DNA from 4 places in the Pseudomonas sp. 3A(2025) genome. Region 2 is predicted to be linked to each of the others. Evidence: predicted binding sites of a transcription regulator. Region 2 holds the regulator's gene; each other region holds the start of a gene.
The links. Region 2 encodes FliA, which starts transcription of late flagellar genes. Its sites were predicted from a motif close to CTAAAGTTTNNNNNNNNNNNGCCGNTAA; they were not measured.

Region 1 (7,369 bases), on a different contig from region 2:
TCAAGGCGGGTAGTCGCGCACGGCCTTGATCCAGGCGGTGTGCGAGTACCGATTAAATGCAGAGTGTCCTACAACACCGATGGGCCGACTGTAACAGCATCAGACTAACATCGCAGCTTAATCTGGCTTTTAGCCATCGCAGGGGCCGATCAGAACCCGCTATAAAAACATACCGTCCTGATCGACCCTCCGGATCATACCTTCGTTGCGTGCGCGAGTGCCTGACCCATGTTGACCGCTGATCCGGCCGTCAGGTTTTCAGCCCATTTCACTTGCTCGGGGCCGAACAGGACGATGACGGTAGAGCCCAGTTTGAAACGGCCCATCTCGGCGCCTTTTTCCAGATGGATCGGTGCACGTGCGGCTTCGTCATAGCGTACGGTTTTCAGCGTGCGCTTGGGTGGCGTGACCAGCCCGGCCCAGACGGTTTCGACCGAAGCGACGATCATTGCGCCGACCAGTACCATGGCCATCGGGCCACGTTCGGTATCGAAAATGCAGACCACGCGCTCGTTGCGGGCAAACAGTTCTGGCACGTTTTCGGCCGTGGTCTGGTTGACCGAAAAGATGCGCCCCGGCACATAGACCATTTCACGCAGGGTGCCGGCCAGCGGCATGTGCACGCGGTGGTAGTCCTTGGGCGACAGGTACACGGTGGCGAATTCGCCGCCCATGAACGGCGCCGACAGGGCCGGGTCGCCGCCCAGCAGTTCAAGCGCGCTGAAGCTATGGCCCTTGGCCTGGAACAGACGGCCCTGTTCGATCGGGCCCAACTGGCTGATGGCGCCGTCGGCAGGGCTGAGAATCGCGTCGGGCGTGGTGTCCAGTGGGCGAGCGTCAGGCTTCAGGGCGCGGGTGAAGAAGGCGTTGAAGTGCTCATAACCGTGAATGTCTTCGACCTGCGCCAAGGACATGTCGATCTGATAGCGGCGAGCGAACCACGCGGTAAAGGCGTTCTTGAACCAGGTCACCCGGCACTCGGCGATGCAGCCGGCCAGGCGCGACAACAAATGATGGGGCAGCAGGTACTGGCTCAGAATAAACAGACGCTCTTTCATTAATCGTTCCTAACCTCTTGATGGAAGCCTGTGATGGAAGCCTGCGCGCAACGGGCGCAGGCTGCCGGTTTATTGTTCGACCGGGGTGTCGGGGTGATTGCCCCATTCGCTCCAGGAGCCGGCGTAAGCCTTGACCCGCGGGTAGCCCAGCGCCTTGGCGGCCAGATAGGTGAAGCCGGAGCGGCGATGGCTCTGGCAGTGGGTGATCACTTCCTTGTCCGGGGTAATGCCCAGCTCTTCCAGCGCCTGGCGCAGGTCCTGGCGGATGCGCAGCTGGCGTGCCTTGTCCATGCCGTCGGTCCATTCGAAATTGACCGCGCCAGGAATGTGCCCGCCTTTTGCCGACAGCACCTTTGCCCCGGAAAACTCCTCCGGTGCGCGGGCATCCCAGATCGCCAGGTCATCGGCGCCCAGGCGGCTTTGCAGGTATTCACGGGTGGCGGTGGGTTGCTCGTGCAGTTCCAGGCTCACCGGCGTCGTGCCCGCCGCCGGGGTGTCGGTGGACAAGGCCAGGCCGTCTTCGGCCCACGCCAGAACACCGCCATTGAGGTAGTGGTAGCGGCTGTGGCCGATGACGTCGAGCAACCAGATAAAACGTCCGGACCAGCCGCCGCCTTCATCGTCGTAGACTACGTAGACCGCATCGCTGCGATGGCCCAGTTCGCCGAACAGGCGCTCCAGGTCGGTCTGGCTCGGGGCCAGCCCGGGGGCTGGCGGTTGACCCAGCTGGGTGCGCTTGGGCTCGACGAAGCGGGCACCGGGGATATGTCCGGCGTCATAGCGCGCCTGATTGGTCAGGTCGACGAGAATCAGTTCCGGCGCCGTCAGGCGTGCCTGCAGGTCGCTGGGCTCGATGACCAGCGGCAAGTCGTTGAACACGGACATTTCCAGCCTCCCTTGATGAGCAAAGGCGCAAATTGTAGCCCAAGGCAGCGCTGAAAAGTGTCTGTAGGGAGTCCTTAAGTCGATAACCCTGTCCGCGTCAGGACTTGACCTGAACGAAATTGACCAATGCCCGCTCGATGCATTGCGCGGTTTTGGCAAAGGCCTGCACGGAAATCTCCGACAGCGGGCTGCCGCCCTGGTCTGCGATGGCCAGCATCAGCACCTTGCCGTTGCAACTCAGCGAGCGAATCAGCAGGTGCTGGCCTTTGAACAAGGCCTTGAACACCGGCGGCAACAGCGCGGCAAACTGTGCATGGTTGGCAGGGGTTAGGCGCAATTGCGTCGGCTGGCCGAGCAGGCGGGCCAGCACCTTGCTGTCCTTGAGCGGGAACTGCAAGGTGGCGTTGTCGTTGCTCATCCCGGCCAACTGGTGCACGCGCAGCAGGCTGGCGGTCTTGTCGGGCATCAACAGCATGACCCGCTGCATGCCGCAGGCCACCAGCGCATCGCGGGCCAGAGTGGTCAGGTGCATGGCGTTATTGAACGGGCTGGGCTCGACCAGAAGTTCTGCACACAGCTTGCGCCAGCGTTGCAATGCGTCGGCCGAAGGCGGCGGCGTTGGCTCGTGGTTATTGGCGATACGCCTGAAATCCCATGGCCACAGCAGAGACTCGGCCGGGTGCCACAAATCCTTGCTCGCATGCTGGCGTGCACTGCTGGCGGCATTCTGGTGCACCTGTTGCTGGACATCGGCCAGTGGCTGCTGCAGATACAGGCTGCTGAGCAACTCCCAGCGCAGGCAGTGCGGGCTGTTCCAGGCCTGCTGGGCGGCCAGTGCCAGGCCGTTGCCCATCAGCACGGTGTTGGCCGGCTGGTTGAACCAGCGTTGCAGGATCGGGTTGGCGTCCATGTTGCGTTGCTGCTGCAACGGTTCTTCGTTCTCGCGAGCGATGCGCAGGGCCTTGACCCATTCGCGACGCTCCTTGATCAGCACGGTATAGCCACGGGTAACCCACAGCGGCAAACGCCAGGTGTCGGCCAGTGCCAGGCACAGGTCGAGCAGCTTGATGCCGAACAGTTCCTGTTCGACGCTACGGCTCGACTCACCCTTGTGGATCACCCGCAGTTCCCACTCTTCGAGCAGCTTGGGGTGCGCCAGCGCCATCGGCCACAGCGGCGCGAGAAACAACAGGCTGCCCAGATGAATGTCCTGCCACAGGCGCGCCAGGCGGCTGGCAAACAGGCCGCTGGCCTGCTGGGTGGCGTGCTGGCTGATGAGGATCAGTTGTCGATAGGCCTTGGGGATCTCATCGGCCGGTTTTGCCGGCAGACGATTGAGCAGCACTTCGGTGCGCGCCAGCCCCAGACGATTGAGCGCCACCTCCAGGCTCTCGGCCTGTTCGGCCAGGCCATGGGTGTGCTGGTTGGCTTCGCGCAGGACGCTGAGCACCAGTGCCGGGCTCTCGTGCATCATGTCGGCGATCTCGCGCAACGAGCGGCGGCTGTCGGTCAGCGCAGAGCGCACATGTGCGTGGTTGTGCTGCGGGATCGGCAGCGCAAGGCCATCCAGTTGCTTGACCCAGGCATCGAGCGTTCGTGGGCGTGGGAAGTGTGGCGTTGTCGGCATACGGGGCGGCCTGTGCGGCTAATAGTCTGTCAGTGATGGGTTACGCTTATTCAGACCTTGCGATGTCATGTATTGTTACACCCTGAGTCAATGACGAAACAGGTTTTTCACGCGATCAGACTACAGTCTGGCTCAGTGAGGCCGATAAGTAGAACAGCAGTTTCATCGTTGCACCGCACATATCCCTGAATCCGACTGAACAAGTATTTTTTACCTATGGCTAAAATCATCGGCATTATTGTCGTTTTCGCGAGCGTTCTCAGCGGATACGTGCTGTCCCACGGTCAGATCATGGCGTTGTTCCAGCCATTCGAGGTCCTGATTATCGGGGGCGCGGCACTGGGTGCCTTCTTGCAGGCCAACCCGGGTCATATGACCATGCATGTGTTCAAAAAGTCGCTGAAGATGTTCAGTACGCGCTTTACCCATGCCTACTACCTCGAAGTGCTGGGGCTGATCTACGAAATTCTCAATAAAAGCCGTCGTGAAGGCATGATGGCCATCGAAGGCGACATCGAAGAGCCGGCGTCCAGCCCGATCTTCGCCAAGTACCCCGGCGTACTCAAGGATGAGCGCATGACCGCGTACATCTGCGATTACCTGCGCATCATGTCGTCCGGCAACATGGCGCCGCACGAGCTCGAAGGCCTGTTCGACATGGAACTGCTGAGCATGAAAGAGGAGCTTGAGCATCCCTCCCATGCCGTGACCGGTATCGCCGACGGCATGCCCGGCTTCGGTATCGTGGCAGCGGTACTGGGGATCGTGGTGACCATGGCCTCGCTGGGCTCCGGCGACAAGGCCGCGATCGGTCAGCACGTGGGTGCGGCACTGGTCGGTACCTTCTTCGGTATTCTGGCGGCATACGGCTTCTTCGGCCCGCTGGCCACCTCTTTGGCACACGATGCCAAGGAAGAGATGAACGTCTACGAATGCATCAAGGCATCGCTGGTCGCTTCCGCTTCCGGCATGCCGCCTTCACTGGCCGTCGAGTTCGGCCGCAAGGTTCTGTACCCGGCACACCGCCCCAGCTTCACCGAGCTGGAACAAGCCGTACGTGGTCGCTAAGCCATGGAAAATAATCAGCCGATAATCGTCAAACGGGTCAAACGCTTCGGCGGTGGACACCACGGCGGCGCCTGGAAAATCGCCTTCGCCGACTTTGCAACGGCAATGATGGCGTTCTTTCTGGTGCTGTGGCTGATGTCGGCCGCCACCCCTGAAGAGTTGGTCGCGATTGCCGGCTACTTCAAGGACCCGGTGGGCTTTAGCGACAGCGGCTCGCCGTATGTGATCGACTTGGGCGGTTCGCCGGAAATGGCGCCGGACCGCTCGCTGAACCCTGAGATCAAGAGCACGCCAAGCCCGGACACTGTGCCGATCGAAGCGGACGATGCCGAGGCCAAGGCTGATCAGGTCGAGAAAGAACGTCTTGAAATGCTGCTGCAAGAGCTGCAGAACAAGGTCGAAGAAAGCCCGCAACTGCAGAAATTCAAGGACCAGATTCTGCTCGAAATCACTCAGGACGGCTTGCGTATCCAGATTGTCGATGCCGACAACCGGCCGATGTTCGACTCCGGCAGTGCGCGGCTCAAGCCTTATTTCGAAGATATTCTGCTGGCCCTGGCCGACACCATCAAGGATGTGCCGAACAAGATCAGTGTCAGCGGCCACACCGATGCCAAGCCGTTTGCCGGTAGCGGTGAGTTCGGCAACTGGGAACTCTCGGCCAGTCGTGCCAACGCCGCACGCCGTGCGCTGGTGGCGGGCAGCTACCCCGAGTCGCAAGTGGCGCGGGTGGTGGGGTATGCCTCGTCGGCGCTGTACGATCGTGACAAGCCGCTGAACCCGATCAACCGGCGCATCGACATCGTGGTACTGACCAAAAAGGCCCAGCGGCTTATCGATGGTGATCAGGGCACCGGTACTGCGCCTGCCAGCACCCCGGCAACGCCAGCACCGCCGGGCGCATCGACCCGGGGGGCGGTCGACCCGCAGGCCGGTGCTCTACCGCACGAGGTTCGCCAGCGGCTGAACCTGTTCGAGCAAGGCAACGTACGGGCGCCGGGTCAGTAAGCGCCGATCAGTATTCATCCTGCGGCAAGCTGGCCAGGATCGAGCGGTAGCTGTGCATGCGCTGGGCTGAAATACGGCCCTCTTCAAGTCCCTTGAGCAGCGCGCAGCCAGGTTCGCGGTCGTGCTTGCAGTCGCGGAAGCGGCAAGTGCCGATCAGGTTGTTGAACTCGATAAAGCCGGCTTCCACGTCATGACGACTCACGTGCACCAGGCCGAATTCGCGGATGCCCGGTGAGTCGATCAGCTCGCCGCCATTGGGGAAATGGAACAGCCGTGCGGTGGTCGTGGTGTGGGTACCTTGCCCGGAAAACTCCGACAGCGGCCCGACACGGGTGCCGACGTCCGGCAGCAGGCTGTTGACCAGCGACGATTTGCCCACCCCGGATTGGCCGACAAACACACTGACTTGTCCGTTCAGGCGCTCTTCGAGTTGCTGCATGCCGTCGCCTTGATGGGCGGAGACTTCCAGCACCGGATAGCCCAGGCCGCGATACACCGACAACATTTCATTGAGGGCAACGGCGTTCTGCTCGTTGATCAGGTCGGCCTTGTTGAGCAGCAGCAGCGGGTGGATGCCGGCATGTTCGGCAGCCACCAGATAACGGTCGATCAGGTTGGCGTGCGGCTCGGGCATTGGCGCAAAGACGATCACGATCAGGTCGACGTTGGCTGCTACCGGCTTGAGCTGGCCGCGCGAATCCGGCCGGCACAGCTCGGTGCTGCGTGGCAGTTGCGCCACGATGACGCCGATACCCTGGTTGCCGGCCCGCCATACCACCTGGTCGCCGGTGACCAGCGCTGGCAGGTTGGCGCGCAAGTGGCAGCGGTAGGTCTGACCCTTCTGCTCGCCTTCCTGGGCTTCGACCTCGACCTGGACGCCGAAGTGGGCAATCACCAGGCCGACCTGTTCAGGGCCCAGATCGCCACCTTCAAGGATTTCGACTGCCTGGGATTCGCGTTTGGCGGCGCGAGCGGCGCGCTCGCCCTGGATCTTTTCGATACGCCAGTTCTGGCGGCGATTGAGTTGGCGTTTGGCCATGGGGACTTCCGATGTGTGAGGTCCAGGCCACGCCGTCTGGCAGCGACCGGCCCGCAAAAATGAACAGCTTGGGATGCAAGGGCCGATACTAGCACGCCGGGCTAGGCTAAACTGCGCGCCTACGCTGAGGAGCCCAAACATGCAGAGCAAGAGCAACCTGATCTGGATCGACCTGGAAATGACCGGTCTGGATCCTGATCACGACGTCATCATCGAGATGGCGACCATCATTACCGACAGCGAGCTCAATACCCTGGCCGAAGGGCCGGTGATCGCCATCCATCAGAGCGATGAAATCCTCGCCGGCATGGACGAGTGGAACACCCGTCAGCACGGCGGTTCCGGCCTGACCCAGCGGGTGCGCGAGAGCACTATCAGTAACGCTGAAGCGGAAGCCCTGACTCTGGACTTCATCAAACAATGGGTGCCAGAGCGCAGCTCGCCGATCTGCGGCAACAGCATCTGCCAGGACCGCCGCTTTCTGTATCGGCACATGAAAGGCCTGGAAAACTACTTCCATTACCGCAATCTCGATGTCTCGACGCTCAAGGAACTGGCCGCGCGCTGGTCGCCGGAGCTGAAATTCAAGAAAGGCAGCACCCATCTGGCACTGGACGACATTCGCGAATCCATCGCAGAACTGCGTTTCTATCGCGAAAACTTCATCAAGTAACGACTGGGTTC
Region 2 (7,369 bases):
TGTTCCCGACCATCCTGCTGGTGGCCACGCTGTTGCGCCTGGCACTGAACGTGGCCTCGACCCGTGTGGTCATGCTCCACGGCCAGGACGGTCACGACGCAGCGGGCAAGGTGATCCAGGCCTTCGGTGAAGTGGTCATCGGCGGCAACTATGTCGTCGGTATCGTGGTATTCGCGATTCTGATGATCATCAACTTCGTGGTGATCACCAAGGGTGCCGGGCGGATCTCCGAGGTCAGCGCGCGGTTTACCCTCGATGCGATGCCCGGTAAACAGATGGCCATCGACGCCGACCTCAACGCCGGCCTGATCGATCAGAACCAGGCCAAAGTCCGTCGTGCCGAAGTCGCCGCCGAGGCCGAGTTCTATGGTTCGATGGACGGTGCCAGCAAATTCGTGCGCGGTGACGCCATCGCCGGCCTGTTGATTCTGTTCATCAACCTCATCGGCGGCATGCTGGTCGGCATGCTGCAACACGGTATGCCCTTCGCCGAGGCCGGGCGGGTTTATACCCTGCTGGCCATCGGTGACGGTTTGGTGGCGCAATTGCCATCACTGCTGTTGTCCACCGCCGCTGCAATCATGGTGACCCGTGCTTCCGGTTCGGAAGAAATGGGCAAAATGATCAATCGCCAGATGTTCACGTCCTACAAGGCACTGGGTGTTTCGGGCGCGATCATGATCGTCATGGGCCTGGTGCCCGGTATGCCGCACTTTGCCTTTATCGGTCTGGGCCTTATCGCATCCGGCGGCGCCTACTGGCTGTGGCGTCGCGACCAGCAGAACAAAATCGTGGCATTGGCCGAGGTGCAGCGTCAGCAAGACCTGCTGCCGCCGCCGGGTCGCGTGCAGGACTCCAAAGAGCTGGGCTGGGACGATGTCACGCCGGTCGACATCATTGGCCTGGAAGTCGGCTATCGCCTGATTCCGCTGGTCGACCGTAACCAGGGCGGGCAATTGCTGGCGCGGATCAAGGGCGTGCGCAAGAAGCTGTCTCAGGAACTGGGCTTTCTGATGCCCACCGTGCACATTCGCGACAACCTCGATCTGGCGCCCAGCGCCTATCGTTTGACGCTGATGGGGGTGATTCTGGCCGAGGCCGAGATTTACCCGGACCGCGAGCTTGCGATCAACCCGGGTCAGGTCTATGGCACGCTCAACGGTATCAGCGCCCGCGATCCGGCCTTTGGTCTGGAAGCGGTATGGATCGAAATCAGTCAGCGCAGCCAGGCGCAGTCGCTGGGCTACACCGTGGTCGATGCCAGTACGGTCGTGGCGACCCACCTCAACCAGATCCTCTATAAGCACTCGCATGAGCTGATCGGCCACGAAGAAGTCCAGCAGTTGATGCAATTGCTGGCCAAAAGCTCACCAAAACTGGCTGAAGAGCTGGTGCCGGGTGTGCTGTCGTTGTCGGGTTTGCTCAATGTGCTGCAAGCCTTGCTCACCGAGCATGTACCGGTGCGTGATATCCGTACGATTGCCGAGGCCATCGCTAACAATGCGTCAAGGAGTCAAGATACCGCCGCTTTGGTCGCGGCAGTGCGTGTCGCGTTGAGCCGCGCCATCGTTCAAAGCATTGTAGGAATTGAGTCCGAGCTGCCTGTCATCACACTTGAGCCAAGGTTGGAACAAATCTTGCTCAATAGTCTGCAGAAGGCCGGTCAGGGTCAGGAAGAAGGCGTTCTTCTTGAACCGAGCATGGCCGAGAAGCTCCAGCGTTCGTTGATCGAAGCCGCCCAGCGTCAGGAAATGCAAGGGTCGGCAGTGATTCTGCTGGTAGCAGGCCCCATCCGGGCCATGTTGTCGAGGTTTGGACGGTTGGCTGTACCGAACATGCATGTTCTGGCTTACCAGGAAATTCCTGACAACAAGCAAGTCACCATCGTAGCGACTGTCGGGCCCAACGGCTGAGGTAGTGAGTCATGCAAGTTAAGCGATTTTTCGCCGCCGATATGCGTCAAGCCATGAAACTGGTTCGCGATGAGCTGGGCGCCGAGGCGGCCATCATCGGTAACCGGCGCATTGCCGGTGGCGTCGAGCTGACTGCTGCCCTGGACTACAAGTTGTCCGCCCTGGCGCCGCGCGTGCCGAACATGGAGCTTGAAGACGAGCTGCGCAAGACCCAGTCGCGTATCGTCTCGGCCCAGGCCGAACTTGAAAATCGCACCGACACCGATGCGAACAACAACCTTCAGCTGTTCTCCGGCCTGCCGCTCAGCGCCGCCGACACGCACATCGAACCGACGCTTGAAGAGCCGCCACGGCCCGCTGCGCCACCGCCATTGTCGACCGCCAGCGAAGCCGCAATCGGCCAGCGGGTGTTCGAATCGATGTGCTCGGAACTCAACGGCCTGCGCGAGCTGCTCGAAGTGCAGCTCGGCTCGCTGGCCTGGAACCAGATGCAGGGCAGTCGCCCGCAGCAGGCCAACCTGTGGCGCCGCTTGCAGCGTATCGGCCTGTCGGGTCCGCTGTCGCGCGACCTGCTGGGCATGATCCCGGACATCGAAGACCCCAAGCAGGCCTGGCGCATGCTGCTGGCGTACCTGGCGCGGATGATCAGCGTGCCGGAAATCGAGCCGCTGGAAGAGGGCGGTGTCATTGCCATGGTCGGCCCTGCCGGCATGGGCAAGACCACCACCCTGGCCAAGCTGGCGGCGCGTTATGTGCTCAAGTACGGCGCGCAGAACATCGCACTGGTGAGCATGGACAGTTTTCGCATTGGCGCCCAGGAACAGCTCAAGACCCTGGGGCGGATTCTCAATGTACCGGTCACCCACGTCGACCCGGGCCAGTCGCTGGCCCAGGCACTGGAACCGTTGATTCGCAAGCGCGTCGTGCTGATCGACACCGCCGGCCTGCAAGCCAGCGACCCGGCGCTGCGCCTGCAACTGGAAAGCCTGGCCGGGCGCGGGATTCGTTCACGTAACTACCTGGTGCTGGGCACTACCAGCCAGAAGCAGGTGCTGACGGCGGCCTATCACAGCTACAAGCGCTGTGGCCTGGCCGGCTGCATCCTGACCAAGCTGGATGAAACCGCAAGCCTTGGCGAAGTGCTGAGTCTTGCAATCAGTCACGAATTGCCCGTGGCCTATCTGACCGATGGGCCACGTATTCCTGATGATCTGCATTTGCCGCGTCGTCACCAGTTGGTGAGCCGGGCAGTCAGTGTGCAGATGCAGGATGAGCCGAGCGAAGAGGCCATGGCCGATATGTTCGCCGACCTGTATCACACCCCTGGCAAGCAGGTGGGGTAATTGATGGAAACGATTGGAAAGTCCCTGCATCTCTGGTCTGCCAGGCATTGTTCGTCCGCGAACGTGCAGTCCGTAATGTGGTTTCGGTCTACGCATGACAAGGTAATGAAATAACATGGGCAGCATGCATCCCGTACAGGTTATCGCCGTGACCGGCGGCAAAGGTGGCGTCGGCAAGACCAACGTGTCAGTGAATCTCTCACTGGCGCTGGCCGAGCTTGGGCGACGCGTCATGCTGCTCGATGCCGACCTTGGCCTGGCCAATGTCGATGTCCTGCTGGGCCTGACTCCCAAGCACACCCTGGCCGATGTCATCGAAGGCCGCTGCGAGCTGCGCGATGTGCTGTTGCAGGGTCCTGGCGGTGTGCGCATCGTGCCGGCCGCCTCCGGTACCCAGAGCATGGTGCATCTGGCGCCTGCCCAGCATGCCGGCCTGATCCAGGCGTTCAGCGAGATTGGCGACAACCTCGATGTACTGGTCATCGACACCGCGGCCGGCATTGGCGAATCGGTGGTCAGTTTCGTGCGCGCAGCGCAGGAAGTGCTGCTGGTGGTGTGCGACGAACCGACCTCGATCACCGATGCCTATGCCCTGATCAAACTGCTCAATCGCGATTACGGCATGAACCGCTTTCGGGTTTTGGCCAATATGGCCCAAAGCCCCCAGGAAGGACGCAACCTGTTTGCCAAACTGACCAAGGTTACCGACCGTTTCCTTGATGTGGCTCTGCAGTACGTCGGCGCCGTTCCCTATGATGAGTGCGTACGCAAGGCCGTGCAGAAACAGCGCGCCGTCTACGAAGCATTCCCGCGTTCCAAGTGCGCTCTGGCGTTCAAGGCCATTGCCCAGAAGGTCGATACCTGGCCTCTGCCGGCCAACCCGCGCGGGCACCTTGAGTTCTTCGTCGAACGGCTTGTTCACCAGACCAGCGCAGCGGGACCTGTTCAATGACAGCCAGCGGTTATCAGATGTACAGCAAGGCTTCCAGGAATTCGCAGTACGAACTGATCGAGCGCTATGCGCCGTTGGTCAAGCGTATTGCCTATCACCTGCTGGCACGGTTGCCCGCCAGTGTGCAGGTGGAAGATCTGATCCAGGCCGGTATGATCGGCCTGCTGGAAGTGTCGACCAAATACGATTCGAGCAAAGGCGCCAGTTTCGAGACTTATGCCGGTATTCGCATTCGCGGCGCGATGCTCGACGAGGTGCGCAAAGGTGACTGGGCGCCGCGTTCGGTGCACCGAAATACCCGTATGGTCAGTGACGCGATCCGCAGCATCGAAGCAAAAACCGGCCGCGACGCTAAAGATCATGAGATTGCTGCCGAACTCCAGTTAAGTCTGGATGATTATTACGCTATCTTGAACGACACCTTGGGCAGCCGCCTGTTCAGCTTCGACGACCTTTTGCAGGACGGCGAGCATGACGGGTTGCACGAGGATGGCGCCAGCGCTTCGCTGGAGCCGTCGCGGGACCTTGAAGACGAGCGCTTCCAGGCCGCGCTGGCCGATGCCATCGCCAATCTGCCGGAGCGTGAGCGTCTGGTGTTGGCGCTGTATTATGACGAAGAGCTGAACCTCAAGGAGATCGGTGAGGTCCTGGGGGTCAGCGAATCACGGGTTAGCCAGTTACACAGCCAGTGCGCCGCGCGTTTGCGAGGGCGTTTGGGGGAGTGGCGCGCGCGCTGACCGGCTGTGCAAGGCGTCATGTGTCGAGTACCCAGACAAGGCAGGAGCCTGTCAGCAAACCCTTGGGGGAGCTGTTTCAGGCGCTTTGGCCGTGTCCATGTGCCCGGTATGTGAAGGCTGCAAACGGTCAGTAATGTGCTGTGCCAGTATTGAGTGAACAGCGGGTCCGGGAGCCGGGCTCGTTCAGGACTGCTTGGAGGTCGAATTGGACAAGAACATGAAAATCCTCATCGTTGATGATTTCTCAACGATGCGGCGGATCATAAAAAACCTGTTGCGTGATCTGGGGTTCACCAACACCTCGGAAGCCGATGATGGCCTGACCGCGCTGCCGATGCTGCAAAGCGGCGGTTTCGATTTTCTGGTCACCGACTGGAACATGCCCGGCATGTCCGGCATCGACCTGTTGCGTCAGGTGCGCCAGGACGAACGTCTGAAGAACATCCCGGTATTGATGGTGACCGCCGAGGCCAAGCGCGAGCAGATCATCGAGGCAGCCCAGGCCGGTGTTAATGGCTATGTGGTAAAGCCTTTCACCGCCCAGGTACTGCAAGAAAAGATCGAAAAGATCTTCGAGCGCGTCAATAGCTGATGCATGCCGCGAGGGCGCTATGGACAACAACGATTCACTGGGTGACTTCGAGTCGACCCTGAAGAGACATGCGCATGAGCTCGTCGCCAGCCTTGAAAAAGGCAAGTTCGGCGATGCAGTGCAATTGATCCATGAGCTCAACCAGACCCGCGACCGCGGCCTGTATCAGGAAGTGGGCAAGCTGACGCGCGAATTGCACAGTGCGATCGTCAACTTCCAGATCGATCCGCATATGCCGCAAGCCGAAGAGGTGTCGCAGATCACGGACGCCACCGAGCGCTTGTCGTATGTTGTGCGCCTGACCGAAGGTGCGGCCAACCGCACCATGGACCTGGTGGAGCAAAGCACGCCGTTGATGAACAGCCTCAGCGACGATGCCAAGACCTTGAGTGCCGATTGGGGGCGTCTGATGCGCCGCGAGATCGGTGCCGCAGAGTTTCGCGAGCTGGCCAAGCGCGTTGAGAGCTTTCTTTCTCGAACCGAAAAGGAAAGCCACAGCGTGGCGACCAACCTCAACGATATTCTGCTTGCTCAGGACTACCAGGACCTGACCGGTCAAGTGATCAAGCGTGTCACGCAACTGGTCACGGAGGTTGAGAGCAATTTGCTCAAGCTGGTGTTGATGGCCAGCCATGTCGATCGCTTTGCCGGCATCGAACATGATCGTGAAGCACTGTTGGCGGAAAATAATCCGAAAAAAAATCTCGCCCAAGGTGAAGGTCCGCAAATTCATGCCGATAAACGGGAAGATGTCGTTTCCGGTCAGGATGATGTGGACGACTTGTTATCGAGCCTCGGCTTCTAGGTCTTGACGGTTAATTTTAGGGAGCACCCCCATGAGCTTCGGCGCCGATGAAGAGATCCTTCAGGATTTTCTGGTAGAGGCCGGCGAGATTCTCGAGCAATTGTCCGAACAGCTGGTCGAGCTTGAAAGTCGACCCGATGACGCAGACTTGCTCAACGCAATTTTTCGCGGTTTTCACACTGTTAAAGGGGGCGCCGGCTTCCTCCAGCTGCATGAGCTGGTGGAGTGCTGCCACATTGCCGAGAACGTGTTCGACATCCTGCGCAAGGGTGAGCGGCGCGTAGACTCTGAATTGATGGACGTGGTCCTCGAGGCACTGGACACCGTCAACAGCATGTTCGGCCAGGTGCGCGAGCGTAGCGACGTTACGCCTGCCACCCCCGAATTGCTGGCGGCACTGGCACGTCTGGCCGACCCGCAGGCTGCCGACGAGGCGCCTGCTGCGCCGGAACCTGTGGCTGCTGCGCCCGTGGCCGCCGTTGCAGAGCCTGAAGCACCGGCGCCAGACGATGAAATCACTGACGACGAGTTCGAGCGCCTGCTCGATTCGCTGCATGGTGCCAAGTCCGATGCGGTGGCTGCGTCAGCGCCGGCACCTGCGCCGCAAGTGCCTGTGCCGGCCAGCGATGAAATCACCGATCACGAATTTGAAGCACTGCTCGATCAGTTGCATGGCAAGGGTTCGTTCGACGCCAGTGTGGCTTCTGCATCGACGGCCAGTGCTGCGCCTGCGCCCGTCTCGGCGCCTGTACCGGCAAGCGACGAAATCACCGACGACGAGTTCGAAGCGCTGCTCGACCAGTTGCACGGCAAAGGCTCGTTCGACGCTGACAAGGCTACGCCCGTGGCTGCCAGCGCCCCGGCTGTCGCGATTGCCAAGGCTGAAACAAAGCCCGAAACCAAGCCGGCTTCGGACGAAATCACCGAACACGAATTCGAAAACCTGCTCGACCAGTTGCATGGCAAGGGCAAGTTCGAGCCGGATGCAGTGGCTGCGGCCGTGTCTGCAGCGCCTGCGCCAGTGGCC
Region 3 (7,369 bases), on a different contig from region 2:
GCCCAGCCCTGTGAGGTTGACCAGTTCCAGCAACTCAGCGATGACCTGATCGAGACGCGGATGGCGACGAATACCAAAGCCGATATTTTGTGCAACGCTCAGGTGCGGAAACAGCGCGTAGTCCTGAAACACCATGCCGATGCGGCGCTTTTCCGGGGCCAGGGTAAAGCCTGGGCGGGAGATAACCTCGCCACCCAGGCTGATCTCGCCGGCGTGTACCGGCTCGAAACCTGCTATGGCGCGCAGCGTGGTGGTCTTGCCGCAGCCCGAGGAGCCCAGCAGGCAACCGATATCGCCCACGTTAAGGTGCAGGTTCAGGTCCTGCACCACACGTTGGTCCTGATAGCCGCATGCCAGATTGCGCAGGTTCAGCAGCAAGGGCTGGCTCATGGCTGGCGGATTGGTGCGATCAGAAACTCCAGCAGAGCCTTCTGCGCATGCAAACGGTTTTCAGCCTGATCCCACGCCACAGCGCGCGGATCGTCGAGTACGTCTTCACTGATTTCTTCGCCACGGTGGGCAGGCAGGCAATGCATGAACAGCACATCTTCGGCGGCGAGGTCGAGCAGGGCGCGGTTGACCTGATAAGGCGCGAACAGCGCCAGGCGCCGTGCGGTTTCGTCCTCCTGGCCCATGGAGGTCCAGACGTCGGTGCTGACCAGGTGCGCGCCGGCCACTGCCTCTTTGGGGTCGCGGGTCACGGTGACCCGGTCGCCGGCCAGTGCCAGAAACTCGGGGTTGGGCTCGTAGCCGGAGGGGCAGGCGACCCGCAACTGGAAGTCGAACTGAATCGCTGCTTCTATATAGCTGTTGCACATGTTGTTGCCGTCACCGATCCAGGCCACGGTCTTGCCCTTGATCGAGCCACGGTGCTCCAGGAAGGTCTGCATGTCGGCCAATAACTGGCAAGGATGCAGGTCGTCCGACAGGCCATTGATGACCGGTACGCGCGAATTGGCGGCAAACTCGACCAGATTGTTGTGCGCGTAGGTACGGATCATGACGGCGTCGAGCATGCGTGACATGACCTTGGCGCTGTCGGCAATGGGTTCGCCGCGTCCCAGTTGAGTGTCGCGATGGGACAGAAAAATGGCCTGACCACCCAACTGGATCATGCCGGCTTCAAAGGAAAGACGGGTACGTGTCGAAGATTTCTCGAAGATCATGCCCAGGACACGATTCTTCAAGGGTTCGAAAAGTACGTCGCGATTTCGCAGGTCTTTGAGCTCTACGCCACGACGGATCAAGCCCAGCAGTTCGTCCGGGGTGTAATCCATCATCGAGAGAAAGTGCCTGGCGCTCATTATTGATTACCTTTTTTGCAACAGACCGCAGGTGTTCATAACCGGTTATATATCGGGAAAACGGTCGTGACCTGCAGCGAAAGCCGATTGAACGACGAATAGGGAAGGCGCGATGGTATAAAAAATTGTCGCAGCAACACAACGGCGCCGTTGATTTACAGGGGGTTGGGAGTATTTTGCTGGATTGGTGACCCATCATGGCCACAAGCGGGGCATTGACCGGGTAGGGGAGACATTCCGTCCGTTGTTCAGTTGGGCAAGAGAGCATTTGTACACTGCCCCCCGATTGCTTTGCAATATTTGCAACAAAGCGGCTGGGGCGGGCACTGCCCGTTTGCACCTGCCAGGTCGCTGATGCGATGCGCATCACGTGCGACGAAGTCGTTTGTATCTTTAGTATCAACCCTGAGTTATAAAGCTTACAGATCTACAGGAGGTTTTTCGGCATGAACTCAAAAGAGCGTCAATTAACGGAGCTTCTGGGGCTGACGGCCCGCACCCTTACGCATCTGACGGCCTCGATGACCTCCATGTCTTTTGAGTTGCTGCGCAGTGAGGATGAAGTCACCCGGGCTTCGGGACGCAGGATGATCGATCGCATGGCAACCATCAGCGCAGGCCTCGATGAGCACTGGCGTCTGATCGGCGAACTGACCGGCGTGCCGGTGGCCCAGGAACAGATCGAAACCGTGACCGAGATCCAGATGCAGCGCAAGGTCACGCCAATCGGTTCGGCATCCGATATCGGTTGAAGACGGTGTGAGCGTCAGGCTCGGCTTTCCGTTACAATGCGCCACCGTGCCGACATCTGAGTCGGAAAGTTCAGCCGAGGTGCTTCATGGATATCATCGAAACGATCAAAGAGCAGATTGCCAACAACACAATCCTGCTTTACATGAAAGGCGCTCCGAACGCGCCACAGTGCGGTTTTTCTGCCAAGGCTTCTCAGGCATTGATGGCCTGCGGTGAGAAATTCGCCTACGTCGACATTCTGCAGAACCCGGAAATTCGCGCCAACCTGCCCAAGTACGCCAACTGGCCGACTTTCCCGCAACTGTGGGTAGGCGGCGAACTGGTCGGCGGCAGCGACATCATCGTTGAAATGCACGCAAACGGTGAGTTGCAGACCCTGGTCAAGCAGGCTGTAGAGCAAGCCAAGGCCTGATGCAAGTGACCCGCCGGGTCTGAACCCGGCCGGCACAGGCAAGCAGACAAAAGAAAGCCCCGCCTCTGACAACAGAGCGGGGCTTTCTGCATTGTGCAACCGATAACCGCTAGCGGTATCAGCTGTCCATCTGCGACTGCAGGTAGTTCTCGATGCTGACTTTGACGATCAGACCCAGTTGAGTCTCCAGCCAGTCGATATGCTCTTCCTGAGATTCCAGGATATCTTCGAGCAGTTCGCGGCTACCGAAATCGCCAACGGTTTCAAAGTGTGCAATGGCGGCTTTCAGATCGGCCAGGCCTTTGTGCTCGATGCGCAGGTCGCACTCAAGCATTTCTTTGGTGTGCTCGCCGATCAGGATCTTGCCCAGGTCCTGAAGGTTGGGCAGGCCTTCGAGAAACAGAATGCGCTTGATGACTTTGTCGGCGTCTTTCATCGCCTGAATGGATTCACGGTACTCGTGGGCACCGATTTTGGTCAGGCCCCAGTCGTCGTACATACGTGCATGCAGGAAGTACTGATTGATGGCGACCAGCTCGTTGCCGAGGATCTTGTTGAGGTGCTGGATGACTGTAATGTCGCCTTTCATGTTGTGTTCCTGCCGCAGGCTAATGTCTATAGGCAGCGAGTTTGAGCCGGCACTAAACGGCTGTCAAACCTAAGTTATTGAATAATAAGTGAATTTAAATCTGAATAAGAATGTTTGAGTTCTGCATCTTGACGCTAAGTAATTGAATTGCAGGCATAAAAAAACCGGACACTGGGTCCGGTTCGATAAAACAGGGTCTTTTATGCGGCAGAAAATTCTGCAGGATAAGCCAGCGACGCCTGGCTGGTTTGCAGTTCGGTCAAGGTTTCACGCACGACCTGTTTGGCAAGGCAGGCGCATTTGCCGCACTGAGTGGCTACACCGAGTGTCTGGCGAACGTCGCGGTAACTGCAGCAGCCTTCGAGAATCGCATCCCGGATCTGACCGTCAGTAACACCTTGGCAGAGACAAACATACATAAGCTTGAACCGTCGCTGTGCATTGCTAGTTGCCGACGAGACTAATGATAATGAGAATGCTTGTCAAAATTGTTTTGAAGCGGATTCAGCCAGCCCGATGAGTGGTGCGGTGTTGCAATAACCGTGTCACCCAAAGCGCACCTGCGCGGTGCAGGTGCGCAAGCGGGCTTAGTCGTAATCGCGCCAGCCGCCCATGTCTTTCCAGCGGTTGACGATGCCGCAGAACAGCTCTGCGGTCTTTTCAGTGTCGTAGCGGGCCGAGTGGGCCTCGCGACCGTCGAAGTCCATGCCAGCAGCGTTACAGGCCTTCGCAAGCACGGTCTGACCATAAGCCAGGCCGGCCAGCGTTGCGGTGTCGAAGCTGGAGAACGGATGAAACGGGTTGCGCTTCATGTCCAGGCGCGCCACGGCGGCGTTCAGAAAGCCCAGGTCGAAGCTGGCGTTGTGGCCGACCAGCACAGCACGCTTGCAGCCATTGGCCTTGATCGCCTTGCGCACGCCACGGAAGATGTCGGTCAGCGCGGTTTCTTCGCTGACAGCCATGCGCAGCGGATGATCGAGCTTGATCCCGGTGAACTCCAGCGCTGCCGCTTCGATGTTGGCGCCTTCGAAAGGCTCCACACGGAAGAAGTAGGTATGGTCGGGGTACACGAAGCCTTTTTCATCCATGCCGATGGTCACGGCTGCGATTTCGAGCAGGGCATCGGTGGCCGAATTGAAACCGCCGGTTTCAACATCGATCACAACGGGCAGATAGCCGCGAAAGCGCGCGGCCATCGGGTGGCGCGAACCGCCGCCACCGTGGTGGATGTCGAGATCGTCGTCGAGATGATCGTCACTCACGCGTTTTCCTCCAGAACACGCCAGCGCAGTTTTTCACCGGCGCGTAGCGGTATAACGTTCAGTTCGCCAAACGGCAGGCTGGCAGGCGCTGTCCATTCGTCGCGAATCAAAGTGATGGTGTCCTGGTTGGCAGGCAAACCGTAAAAAGCCGGACCATGCAGGCTGGCAAAGCCTTCGAGTTTGTCCAGCGCATTGCGCTGCTCGAACGCCTCGGCATACAGCTCGATGGCGGCATAGGCGGTGTAGCAGCCGGCACAGCCACACGCCGCTTCCTTGGCATGCTGGGCATGCGGCGCCGAATCGGTGCCCAGGAAGAACTTGTTGCTGCCACCGGTGGCGGCATCAAGCAATGCCACCTGATGCGTGTTGCGCTTGAGGATTGGCAGGCAATAGAAGTGCGGACGAATACCACCCACCAGCATGTGATTGCGGTTGTACAGCAAGTGATGCGCGGTAATGGTCGCCGCCACGTTGGCGGATGCCTCGTTGACGAACTGTACGGCGTCGCCTGTGGTGATGTGTTCGAACACCACTTTCAGGGTCGGGAAGCGCTCGACGACGCGGCGCAGATGCTCGTCGATGAAGATCTTTTCGCGGTCGAATACGTCGACTTCGCCACGCGTGACCTCGCCGTGCACCAACAGCAGCAGGCCAACTTCGGCCATGGCTTCAAGCGCCGGGTAGATCTTGTCGAGGCTGGTGACGCCGGAGTCGGAGTTGGTGGTCGCACCGGCCGGGTACAGCTTGGCAGCATGCACAAAGCCACTGGCCTTGGCGATACGTACGTCTTCGGCGGTGGTCTGGTCGGTGAGGTACAGCACCATCAAGGGTTCGAAGCGGCTGCCGGCAGGTCGCGCCGCAAGGATGCGCTGGCGGTAGGCATCGGCCTGTTGCGCGTTGCGTACCGGAGGCACCAGGTTGGGCATGATGATTGCGCGGCCAAAGGTGCGCGCAGCGTCGGCGACGGTATGAGGCAACACAGCTCCGTCACGGAGATGGATGTGCCAGTCGTCGGGACGCAATAGGGTCAGGCGGTCGGACATTGGGGATTCCAGGCGGTTCGAACTCGCGGAATGCTACCGGAAAAGACAGTCTCAGGCACTCGCTATCAAGTTTTGTAGGAAGTTACCGATAGCAAGCAATCAGGTCGGCATTTTCTGTTTTGCCGCCAATTTTTCAGGTGGAGCCTCCCGTGCGCCAGCGATATCTAGCCTTGCTCAGCCTTGTCGTCAGCCTTCCGGCCGCAGCGGTCAATTTCCAGACGCGCCTGGAAAGCATCGAGTGGAAGGTCGACGGCGATCAGTTCGAGTGCCGTCTGAGCCAGCCGATCACCGACCTGGGTGCCGGAGAGTTCGTGCGCCGCGCCGGCGAGCAGGCGACTTTCCGTCTGAAGGCTTCCTATAACACGCTGGGCAACGGCTCGGCGACGCTGCTGGCGGCCGCTGCGCCGTGGCAGCCAGGGCGCGGCGACATCAATCTGGGGTCGGTGCGGGTCAGCAACGGTGAAATTCCATTCAATACCACCCAGGCGCAAGCCGGCCGTCTGATTTCCGGTTTGCTCGAAGGCCGCAGTCCGGTGATTCGTCATTTTGCCCGCGATGGTGGCGGCACAATGGAAGTACGTCTGTTGCCGGCCAGGTTTCGTGAAGCTTTTGGCGAGTATCAGGCCTGTACGGCCAAACTGCTGCCGATGAACTTCGATCAGATCAAGCAGGCCGAGGTGGGCTTTCCGGGCGGCGGCATTGAACTCGATGCCAAGGCCAGGGCGCGGCTGGACAACATGCTTGCGTATATCAAGGCCGACCCGACGGTTAACCATATCGAGCTGGACGGCCATTCCGACAACAGCGGCAATCGCCTGACCAACCGCGATCTGTCGCGGCGCCGGGCCCTGGCGGTCATGGACTATCTCAAGGCCAATGGTGTGCCCGAAGAGCAGATCACGCTGCGCTTTCATGGCGAACGCTACCCGCTGGCCGCCAACACCAACAATGCCAACCGTGCGCGCAACCGTCGCGTGAATGTGCAACTGGACCGCGTTGCGCCCCCAGAGCACGCAGCGCCGGCCTCTATGCCCGGGGCACCGACAGAGGCACCACCGGTCGCTCCGGCAGCGAGTCTGCCGGCACCCGCAGCGCCTGTCACAAGTACGCCAGGCAAGGCCTCCTGAGCAGACGAGGCCTGTCGCCTGGTGATCACTCGCTGTCGCGCCACTGTAAATCTGCCGGTTTGAACGGTAGACTCGACGGTTTTCCGTACAACCCGGTGGAGTGATGGCATGGCGGACGTAAACAAGGTCGTTCTGGCGTATTCGGGTGGCCTCGATACTTCGGTGATCCTGAAGTGGCTGCAAGATACCTATAACTGCGAGGTGGTGACGTTCACCGCTGACCTGGGGCAAGGTGAAGAGGTGGAGCCTGCACGCGCCAAGGCGCAGGCCATGGGCGTCAAAGAAATCTACATCGACGATCTGCGCGAAGAGTTCGTGCGCGATTTCGTCTTCCCGATGTTCCGCGCCAACACCGTCTACGAAGGCGAGTACCTGCTGGGTACTTCCATCGCACGTCCGCTGATCGCCAAGCGCCTGATCGAAATCGCCAATGAAACCGGCGCCGATGCGATCTCCCATGGCGCCACCGGCAAGGGCAACGACCAGGTGCGCTTCGAACTGGGCGCCTACGCGCTCAAGCCAGGCGTCAAAGTCATTGCGCCGTGGCGCGAATGGGACCTGCTGTCGCGCGAAAAACTGATGGATTACGCTGAAAAGCACGCCATCCCGATCGAGCGTCACGGCAAGAAGAAGTCGCCGTACTCCATGGATGCCAACCTGCTGCACATCTCTTACGAGGGCGGTGTACTGGAAGACACCTGGACCGAGCACGAAGAAGACATGTGGCGCTGGACCAAGTCGCCTGAAGATGCGCCGAACACCCCGACCTACCTTGAGCTGACCTACCGCAATGGCGACATCGTTGCCATCGATGGCAAGGATCTGAGCCCGGCCCAGGTGCTGGCCGAGCTGAACCGCATCGGCGGCGAGAACGGTATC
Region 4 (7,369 bases), on a different contig from region 2:
CGGAAGCCGCTGCGGTCTGCTTCACACCCATCATGTCCAGCTTGATGCCGGTGGTGGAGCTTGCAGCACCGTTGGCCGCCCAGGTGGCAGTGGTACCGGTGCCGGTTTGTACACCGGGCACCCAGTTATTGACCTGGAAGGTGCCGTCGGCATTGAGGGTCACCGCCCCTGTGGTTACCGGCGCACCGGTACCCGAGGTGATCAGATTGCCGCTCGAGTCAAAGGTCAGCTGGGTCTGGGTCGGCGTGGCGGTCGTCGGATCATTGACGTTGCGGCCATCGATCAGGGTGTACATCGACCAGGTATTGACGCCCGTCTTGGCGAAATAGTTTTCCAGCTTGTGCTCGTTACCCTGGCTGTCGTAGATCGGGGTGTCGTACTTGAAGTTGTACGACTTGGTGTCGGTGGCATCGAATGTCGACAGCGAAGGCTGCGTCGTCGCGGAATTCAGGTTCGCCGTGTTGGTGATCTGCGAGGTGGTCTGAGGTATCAGGTTCGAGGTGTCGATGCGCATGTCGCCCAGCGTGCCGACGGCGAGGTTGCCGTTGGCGTCGACGTTGTAACCTTGCAGGTTCATGCCTTCGCTGTTGACGATGTAGCCTTCGCGATCGGTATGGAAAGCGCCGGCGCGGGTGTACACCTTCTCACCGTTGTTGGTCAGCATGAAGAAGCCGCTGCCGTTGATGGCCATGTCCAGGCTGTTGCCGGTACCGGTCGACAGGTTGCCCTGGGTGAACTCTTGCGAAACGGCACCGATGGCCACGCCGCTGCCGGTGCTGACGCCGCCGGAGGTGGCACGGATCGACTGGGCATACTGGTCGCGGAACTCGACACGCGACGACTTGAAGCCGTTGGTGGCGACGTTGGCAATGTTGTTGCCGGTAACGTCGAGATGCTTGTTGGCTGCAAAGAGACCACTAAGGCCGATATTGAAAGACATTTACAACTCCTCGCCGTCTGCCCGGCTCTTACAATCCGATGGTCTGTACTTTGGACAGGGCGATGCTGCTGCCACCTGCCAGATTAAGGGTCATGTCGCCGCCGGTGGTGGCGGTGGTCACGCTGTTGACTGTGGCTGGCAAGTAAGTGCTGAGCGCCGTATTGGTGCCGCTGATCGAACCATTGACCTTGAAGGTGTAGTTGCCCGCCGCTGCCGTCGTACCGTCATCCTTGAGGCCGTCCCAGGTGAAGCTTTGGGTGCCGGCGTTCAAGCCGCCCAGATCGACGGTGTCGGCCAGGGTGCCGTTGGCATCGTAGACGCTGAGGGTGGTGCTGGTGGTGGTGGCCGGAACCACGACCGAACCGGTCAGACCCTTGCCGGCTTCGACATACACGCTGCTGGCATCGACGATCACTGAACGCCCGACCAGCGAAGAGGCCTGCAAGGCCTGCGACGACTTGTAGATGGTGGCGATCGAGTCGACCGTACTGGTCAGGTTCTGCATGCTTTCCAGGCTACTGAACTGCGCCAGCTGGGCAACGAACTGGGTGTTGTCCTGCGGGTCCAGAGGGTTCTGGTTCTTCATCTGGGTTACGAGCAGTTGCAGGAACGCGTCCTTGCCCAGCGCACTGGTACCGTCGTCGGTCTTGGTTTTGGTCGGGTTTTGCAGCGAGTTGATAAAACTCGCCGATACATCGTTCTCAACAGCCATGGTTCACGCCCTCATTACTGACCCAGGGTCAGCACCTTCTGCATCATGGTTTTGGCGGTGTTCATGATTTCGACGTTGGTCTGGAACGACCGACTGGCAGAAATCATGTCAGCCATTTCTTCCACAACATTGACGTTGGGGTAGTAGACGTACCCGTTGCCATCGGCAGAAGGATGATTGGGCTCATAACGGGCTTCGAGGTTGGAGGTGTCCTCGATGATGCCCGAGACCTGTACGCCCTGCCCGGCCTGGCCCTGGTCCTGAAACAACGAACCACCACCGATCGACTGCTGGCCTTCAAGCACGGTGGCGAACACCGGGTGACGGGCGCGGTAGGTCTGGTCCATGCTCGACGACACGGTTTCAGCGTTGGCAATGTTACTGGCAGTGGTGTTCAGACGCGTGGTCTGGGCACTCATGGCGCTGCCGGCAATGTTGAAGACATTCGATAGCGACATGAATCACTCTCCGCGCAGGGCCGATACCAGCCCTTTGAACTTGCTATTGAGCAGCGTGAAGCTGGCCTGGAACGACATGGAGTTCTGGGCGTAGCTGGCCTGCTCCACTTGCGAATCGACGGTGTTCTGGTCCAGCGAAGGGGCCGACGGGGTGCGGTACAGCAACACACCTTCGGTGTCGCTGCCGGCAGCCTGAGCTTCGATATGACGACCATTGGTGGTGTTCATGGCGAACTGGCCCTTGCTGTTGACCTTTTCGGTCTCGGCGGCCAGCACCGCAGAGAAATCCAGGTCGCGCGCCTTGTAGCCCGGGGTGTCGGCGTTGGAGATGTTATTGGCCAACACCTCAGCCCGCTGGGCCCGGAAGTTCAGGGCTTTTTCATGGATACCCAGTGCTTTATCGAAGTTGATGCTCATGTCGGGAAACCTTTACCGGTTGACCTGATGTACGTATCACAGACAAAGCAATCGGCATGCCATGTTTGTGAAGCCAGTGTTTGCAGGGGGTTTGCCGAATGAGTGCGGCAGGGATGCCAGAAAAGCGGCAAGGGATTTCCGCTGAAGGATCAGGGGCGGCAAGAGGAGTGTCGTTTTTTTGCCAGAGGCGGCCGCTGCGTGAAGGTCACGCAACGGCTCGAAGGCTTACTTGGCCTTGTAGATGATGCCCGGGCTGCACTGGACCATCTGGTAATGGTCCGGCAAACCGTTGAGCGCTTCGGAGGCTCCCAGAAACAGGTAGCCGCCCGGCTTGAGCACGCTGTGAATGCGCAGCAGGATGTCTTTCTTCACCTCGGCGGAGAAGTAGATCAGCACGTTGCGACAAAACACGATGTCGAACTTGCCAAGGCTGGCATAGCTGTCGAGCAGATTGAACGAGCGGAACTCGACACGGCTCTTGATCGGCGCCTTGACCGCCCAGCGACCGGGCGCCTTGGTGTCGAAATAGCGCTGCAAGCGTTCCGGCGACAAGCCGCGACCGATGGCCAGGCTGTCGTACTCGCCGGTCTTGCAATTATTGAGCATCAGGCTCGACAGGTCGGTCGCAACGATTTGCACGCCGGTCTTGAGCTGCCCCGGATTGCTGCGCTCGAACTCATCGATCGACATCGACAGCGAATACGGCTCCTGGCCGGACGAACAGGCCGCCGACCAGATGCGCAGACGCTGTCCTGGGCTGGCCTTGATCTGCTCGGGCAGCACCTTGTTTTTCAGCACCTCAAAGGGGTAGGTATCGCGAAACCACAAGGTTTCGTTGGTCGTCATCGCATCGACCACCTGCTCGCGCAAACCACTGCGCGGCTGGGATTGAATACGCGACACCAACTCGCCCAGGCTCTTGATGCCCTGCTGTTCCATCAGCTTGTTGAGGCGGCTGGACACCAGATACTGCTTGTTTTCACCCAGCAGGATGCCACAGGCTTTTTCCAGAAAGACCCGGAACTGTTCAAAATCCAAATTACCCGTAGACAAAGGTACCGCCTCTCAAATCATGTGAACGACCAGGGCTTACCACCCTAGGTATGGTCTGCTGCCTTGATCCGGGCAACGACGCGCGCCGCCAGATCGTCAGGCCGGAATTTTGCGAGAAAATCATCGGCACCGACCTTCTTGACCATCGCCTGGTTGAACACCCCCGACAACGAGGTGTGCAAGGTAATGTGCAGCTTGTTCATCCGCGGGTCATTGCGTATGGCTGCTGTCAAGGTATAGCCATCCATCTCCGGCATTTCAATGTCGGAGATCATCATGAGGAATTCTTCCTCGGGCTTTTTGCCTTCGGCGATCATCGCCAGCAGGTAATCCAGCGCCTGACGACCATCATTCAGAGCGACCACTTCGACACCGACCGTTTCCAGGCAACGACTGACCTGCTTGCGCGCCACCGAAGAGTCATCAACGGTCAATACCCGCAGCGAAACGGCCTTGTGATGCGTTTCTTCATCGACCACACCGACCGACACCGCTTCGGCAATCGGCGCCACCTCCGCCAGAATCTTCTCGACGTCGATAATTTCCACCAACTGGTTGTCGACCCGCGTCACTGCCGTCAGGTAGTGATCGCGACCGGTACCCTTGGGTGGTGGATGGATCTCCTCCCAGTTCATGTTGACGATGCGTTCGACCGAATGCACCAGAAAACCCTGAACCTTGGTGTTGTACTCAGTGATGATGACGAAGGTGTTTTCCAGCGCAATCATCCCGGTAGAACCGGTGGCCATCGCCAGATCCAGAATCGGAATGGTGCCACCACGAATATTGGCCACACCACGCACGATCCTGCTCGATTTGGGCATGATGGTGAGTTTCGGGCATTGCAGTACTTCTTTGACCTTGAATACGTTAATCCCGTAGAGCTGCTTGCCTTGCAGGCGAAACAGCAACAGCTCCAGGCGATTCTGACCAACCAGCTGCGTGCGCTGGTTCACCGAATCCATTACACCTGCCATGCCCTGCCCCCCTTACCTCAACCATCGACCGCCACATACCGGATACGGCAAGCGGCACGAGCCTTGCTTTTTATACGTCATGAATGACAAGACGACAATTTTTCGACACGCCGCATTAGAAACCCGCCACTGGCTGGGCGCAATCGTCATGCTGTGCCTTTTTTGCACTGCAACTCCCGGTCGCGCCGAGAATTTCACACTGCCTGAACAGCTTATCGGCGTCACCGAGGGGTTTCTTGAGTACACCGTACAAGAGTATTTGGCGAGCAGCCAGATCGAAGGTCGTCACCAGATCCAGGTCCGGCAACTTGACCCACGGATGCGCATGGCATTTTGCGACAAGGATTTGACAGCCACGCTGGAAAGCCCGCGCCCGGTGGGCAGGGTCACGGTAAAGGTGCGCTGCGAAGGCTCAAACCCCTGGACCGTCTATGTGCCGGCGCAGGTACAACTGTTTCGCAACGTGGTGATTGCCACACGGCCGCTCAAGCGCGACACCGTCATCACCGAAGACGATATTGCCGTGCGCGAGCGGGATATCGGCACCCTGGGCATGGGCTTTTTGCCATCAACGGACCTGGCTATCGGGCAGAAACTTGTCCGACCAGCGGTCGTCGATCAGGTACTGTCGCCAACCTTCATGGAACAACCGGCGATGGTCCGTAAAGGCGATCACGTGGTGATCGTCGCACGCAGCCCCAGCCTTGCGGTGCGGATGCCGGGCGAGGCACTGTCCGACGGCGGTCTCAACGAACAGATACGTGTACGAAATCTCAACTCCAAGCGGGTGATCAAGGCCAACGTGACAGGCCCGGGGCAAGTGGAAGTCGCCATGTAACGGCATTTTCATCGATTGAAGCTGGTGCGCGCCGCTGGTTTTTCCTAGACTGCAGCGCATATCCGGGCGCGCAATGCCTGTCGCCCAGGCTTTGACACATTGCGCCTAAAGTTTTTCATTGGGTGGCCGAAAACAAGGCAAGCGTCCAAAACACCCAGAGGTTTTTCAATCATGCCCATCGATTTCAGTCGACTTAGTAACTCACAGTCCGTTGGTAGCACTTCGCGCACCGGCGGCGCCAAGGAAGCCAGCAAGACCGACAGCTTGCCTGCTACCGCCGACATCAAGAATGCCGGTGAATCCGTACACCTGAGCAGTGAGGCTCAACAGTTGCAGAAGATCACCGACAAGCTGGCTGATCTGCCGACCGTCAACAGCGCGCGGGTTGCCGAGCTCAAGCAGGCGATCGCAGACGGCAGTTATGTGGTCGACAGCAACCGTGTAGCCAGTAAGCTGCTCGGCTTCGAAGCCGCGCGCTAAGTATCGCGCGGGATTTTCTGGACGCTTGAAAAACCAGAGCATGCGATGCAAGACACTACTTTGCTGCAGATGATCACCGACGACATGACCCCGACCCGCCAACTGCTCGAGTTGCTGCATAACGAGTCGGTTGTGCTGCACGGCAGGGACATGAGCGAGATGGAGCGGATTCTGGCGCAGAAACAAGCGCTGGTGATTCAGCTTGAGCAACATGGCCGCAGACGTAGCCAGGTGCTTGCCAGTCTCGGACTGCCGACCAATCGCCAGGGTCTGGCAACGCTGGCCGAGCAGTCATCGGTAGGTCCACAGCTGCTTGAAGCCGGCGACGAACTGGCGACCCTCATTGCCGAATGCCAGGCGCTCAACGAGCAAAACGGCAAACTGATTCAATTGCAGCAGATGACAACCGCTCATCAATTGCGCATTCTGAACGGCGGCGAGACACCCTCGCTCTACGACAGCCGAGGCTCGACGGCAGGCAGAGCCAAGCCGCGCCCTCTCAGCCAGGCTTAACTTGCTGTTTCAAGCCGCTTCACATGATGGCAGAATGTCTATCACTGCGTTGCCGTAGCATTTTGCCTGGAGAGACTTAAAAGTGAATGGCTTAGCCGCGGATGATGCTCCGCAACCCCCGAAGGTTCTCGATACGCCTTTGGAAATTGCCGCCAACCTGCGGTTACTCATGGAAAACCACGATCCCCTGATCATCACTTTCCATGAGCGTTCCCAGCGCTTTCAAAGCTATCTGGTTAAAGTCGACCGCGAAAGCAACCTTATCGAACTGGACGAAATGATCCCGCGCGATGGCGAACGCTTCCTGAGCAGCGGCGAGGCGTTCCGCGTCGAAGGGTTCCACGATGGCGTGCGTATCGCCTGGGAATCCAACGCAGCCATGAACATCATCGACAACCCTGGCCAGCGCCTCTATCGCGGCCCGATGCCCACCGAGGTGGTCTATCACCAGCGTCGCAATGCCTTCCGCGCCGCCCTCAAGCTGTCGCAACTGGTCGATGTCGATCTGGACGGCGACAAGCTCAAGTTCCCGATCACCGGCAAACTGCTGGACATCTCGGCCACCGGTTGCAAACTGCGCTTCGACGGCGATATTTCCGAGCGCGTGCAACTGGGCCAGGTCTATGACCGCTTCGTCGCCAGACTGCCGTTCGGCGCCCTGACATCAGCGGTCGAGTTGCGCTACCTGCATTTCGAAGAGCGCTTCAACACTACCTTTGCTGGCGTACGCTTCCATAACGTCAGCGGCCTGGTACAGCGCCAGGTCGAACGCTTCGTCTACCAGTTGCAGCGCGAAGCCCGTCGCTTCGACAAAGACGACGACTTCTGATCGAAACGCGCCGTGCATGACACGGCGCGCCCTGCCCGCCCTACGGGCACCCGCCATACGGTTTATCCAGCATTTCATCCTTGTCCTTGTCTTCAGCCTTTTCAGGCTCGGTCACCGGCGCAGCTTCTGGCGCCGGCTCAACCGTGGTCTGC

Region 1: the regulator FliA is predicted to act here: its motif matches at 3,691-3,718, upstream of motA (flagellar motor stator protein MotA).
Region 3: the regulator FliA is predicted to act here: its motif matches at 5,428-5,455, upstream of ACYP2A_RS29530 (flagellar protein MotY).
Region 4: the regulator FliA is predicted to act here: its motif matches at 5,501-5,528, upstream of flgM (flagellar biosynthesis anti-sigma factor FlgM).

The regions. Positions count from the first base shown of each region.
Region 1 covers NZ_BAAILM010000039.1:128,362-135,730, reverse strand. The annotation lists gene asd (archaetidylserine decarboxylase) at 195-1,058, opposite strand; gene ACYP2A_RS16240 (rhodanese-like domain-containing protein) at 1,128-1,943, opposite strand; gene ACYP2A_RS16235 (HDOD domain-containing protein) at 2,041-3,570, opposite strand; gene motA (flagellar motor stator protein MotA) at 3,787-4,638, shown strand; gene motB (flagellar motor protein MotB) at 4,642-5,646, shown strand; gene rsgA (small ribosomal subunit biogenesis GTPase RsgA) at 5,654-6,685, opposite strand; gene orn (oligoribonuclease) at 6,825-7,358, shown strand.
Region 2 covers NZ_BAAILM010000030.1:48,821-56,189, reverse strand. The annotation lists gene flhA (flagellar biosynthesis protein FlhA) at 1-1,913, shown strand, start outside; gene flhF (flagellar biosynthesis protein FlhF) at 1,925-3,256, shown strand; gene fleN (flagellar synthesis regulator FleN) at 3,372-4,208, shown strand; gene fliA (RNA polymerase sigma factor FliA) at 4,205-4,945, shown strand; gene ACYP2A_RS11080 (chemotaxis response regulator CheY) at 5,163-5,537, shown strand; gene ACYP2A_RS11075 (protein phosphatase CheZ) at 5,557-6,342, shown strand; partial or broken gene ACYP2A_RS11070 (chemotaxis protein CheA) at 6,374-7,369, shown strand, end outside.
Region 3 covers NZ_BAAILM010000113.1:636,236-643,604, reverse strand. The annotation lists gene ACYP2A_RS29570 (ABC transporter ATP-binding protein) at 1-390, opposite strand, end outside; gene argF (ornithine carbamoyltransferase) at 387-1,304, opposite strand; gene ACYP2A_RS29560 (hypothetical protein) at 1,751-2,056, shown strand; gene grxD (Grx4 family monothiol glutaredoxin) at 2,143-2,469, shown strand; gene bfr (bacterioferritin) at 2,588-3,058, opposite strand; gene ACYP2A_RS29545 (bacterioferritin-associated ferredoxin) at 3,259-3,477, opposite strand; gene rnt (ribonuclease T) at 3,646-4,320, opposite strand; gene pyrC (dihydroorotase) at 4,317-5,363, opposite strand; gene ACYP2A_RS29530 (flagellar protein MotY) at 5,513-6,490, shown strand; partial or broken gene ACYP2A_RS29525 (argininosuccinate synthase) at 6,599-7,369, shown strand, end outside.
Region 4 covers NZ_BAAILM010000088.1:68,641-76,009, reverse strand. The annotation lists gene flgE (flagellar hook protein FlgE) at 1-940, opposite strand, end outside; gene ACYP2A_RS23200 (flagellar hook assembly protein FlgD) at 969-1,652, opposite strand; gene flgC (flagellar basal body rod protein FlgC) at 1,667-2,110, opposite strand; gene flgB (flagellar basal body rod protein FlgB) at 2,114-2,527, opposite strand; gene cheR (protein-glutamate O-methyltransferase CheR) at 2,753-3,580, opposite strand; gene ACYP2A_RS23180 (chemotaxis protein CheV) at 3,625-4,557, opposite strand; gene flgA (flagellar basal body P-ring formation chaperone FlgA) at 4,637-5,395, shown strand; gene flgM (flagellar biosynthesis anti-sigma factor FlgM) at 5,567-5,875, shown strand; gene ACYP2A_RS23165 (flagella synthesis protein FlgN) at 5,921-6,388, shown strand; gene ACYP2A_RS23160 (flagellar brake protein) at 6,471-7,217, shown strand; gene ACYP2A_RS23155 (MFS transporter) at 7,258-7,369, opposite strand, start outside.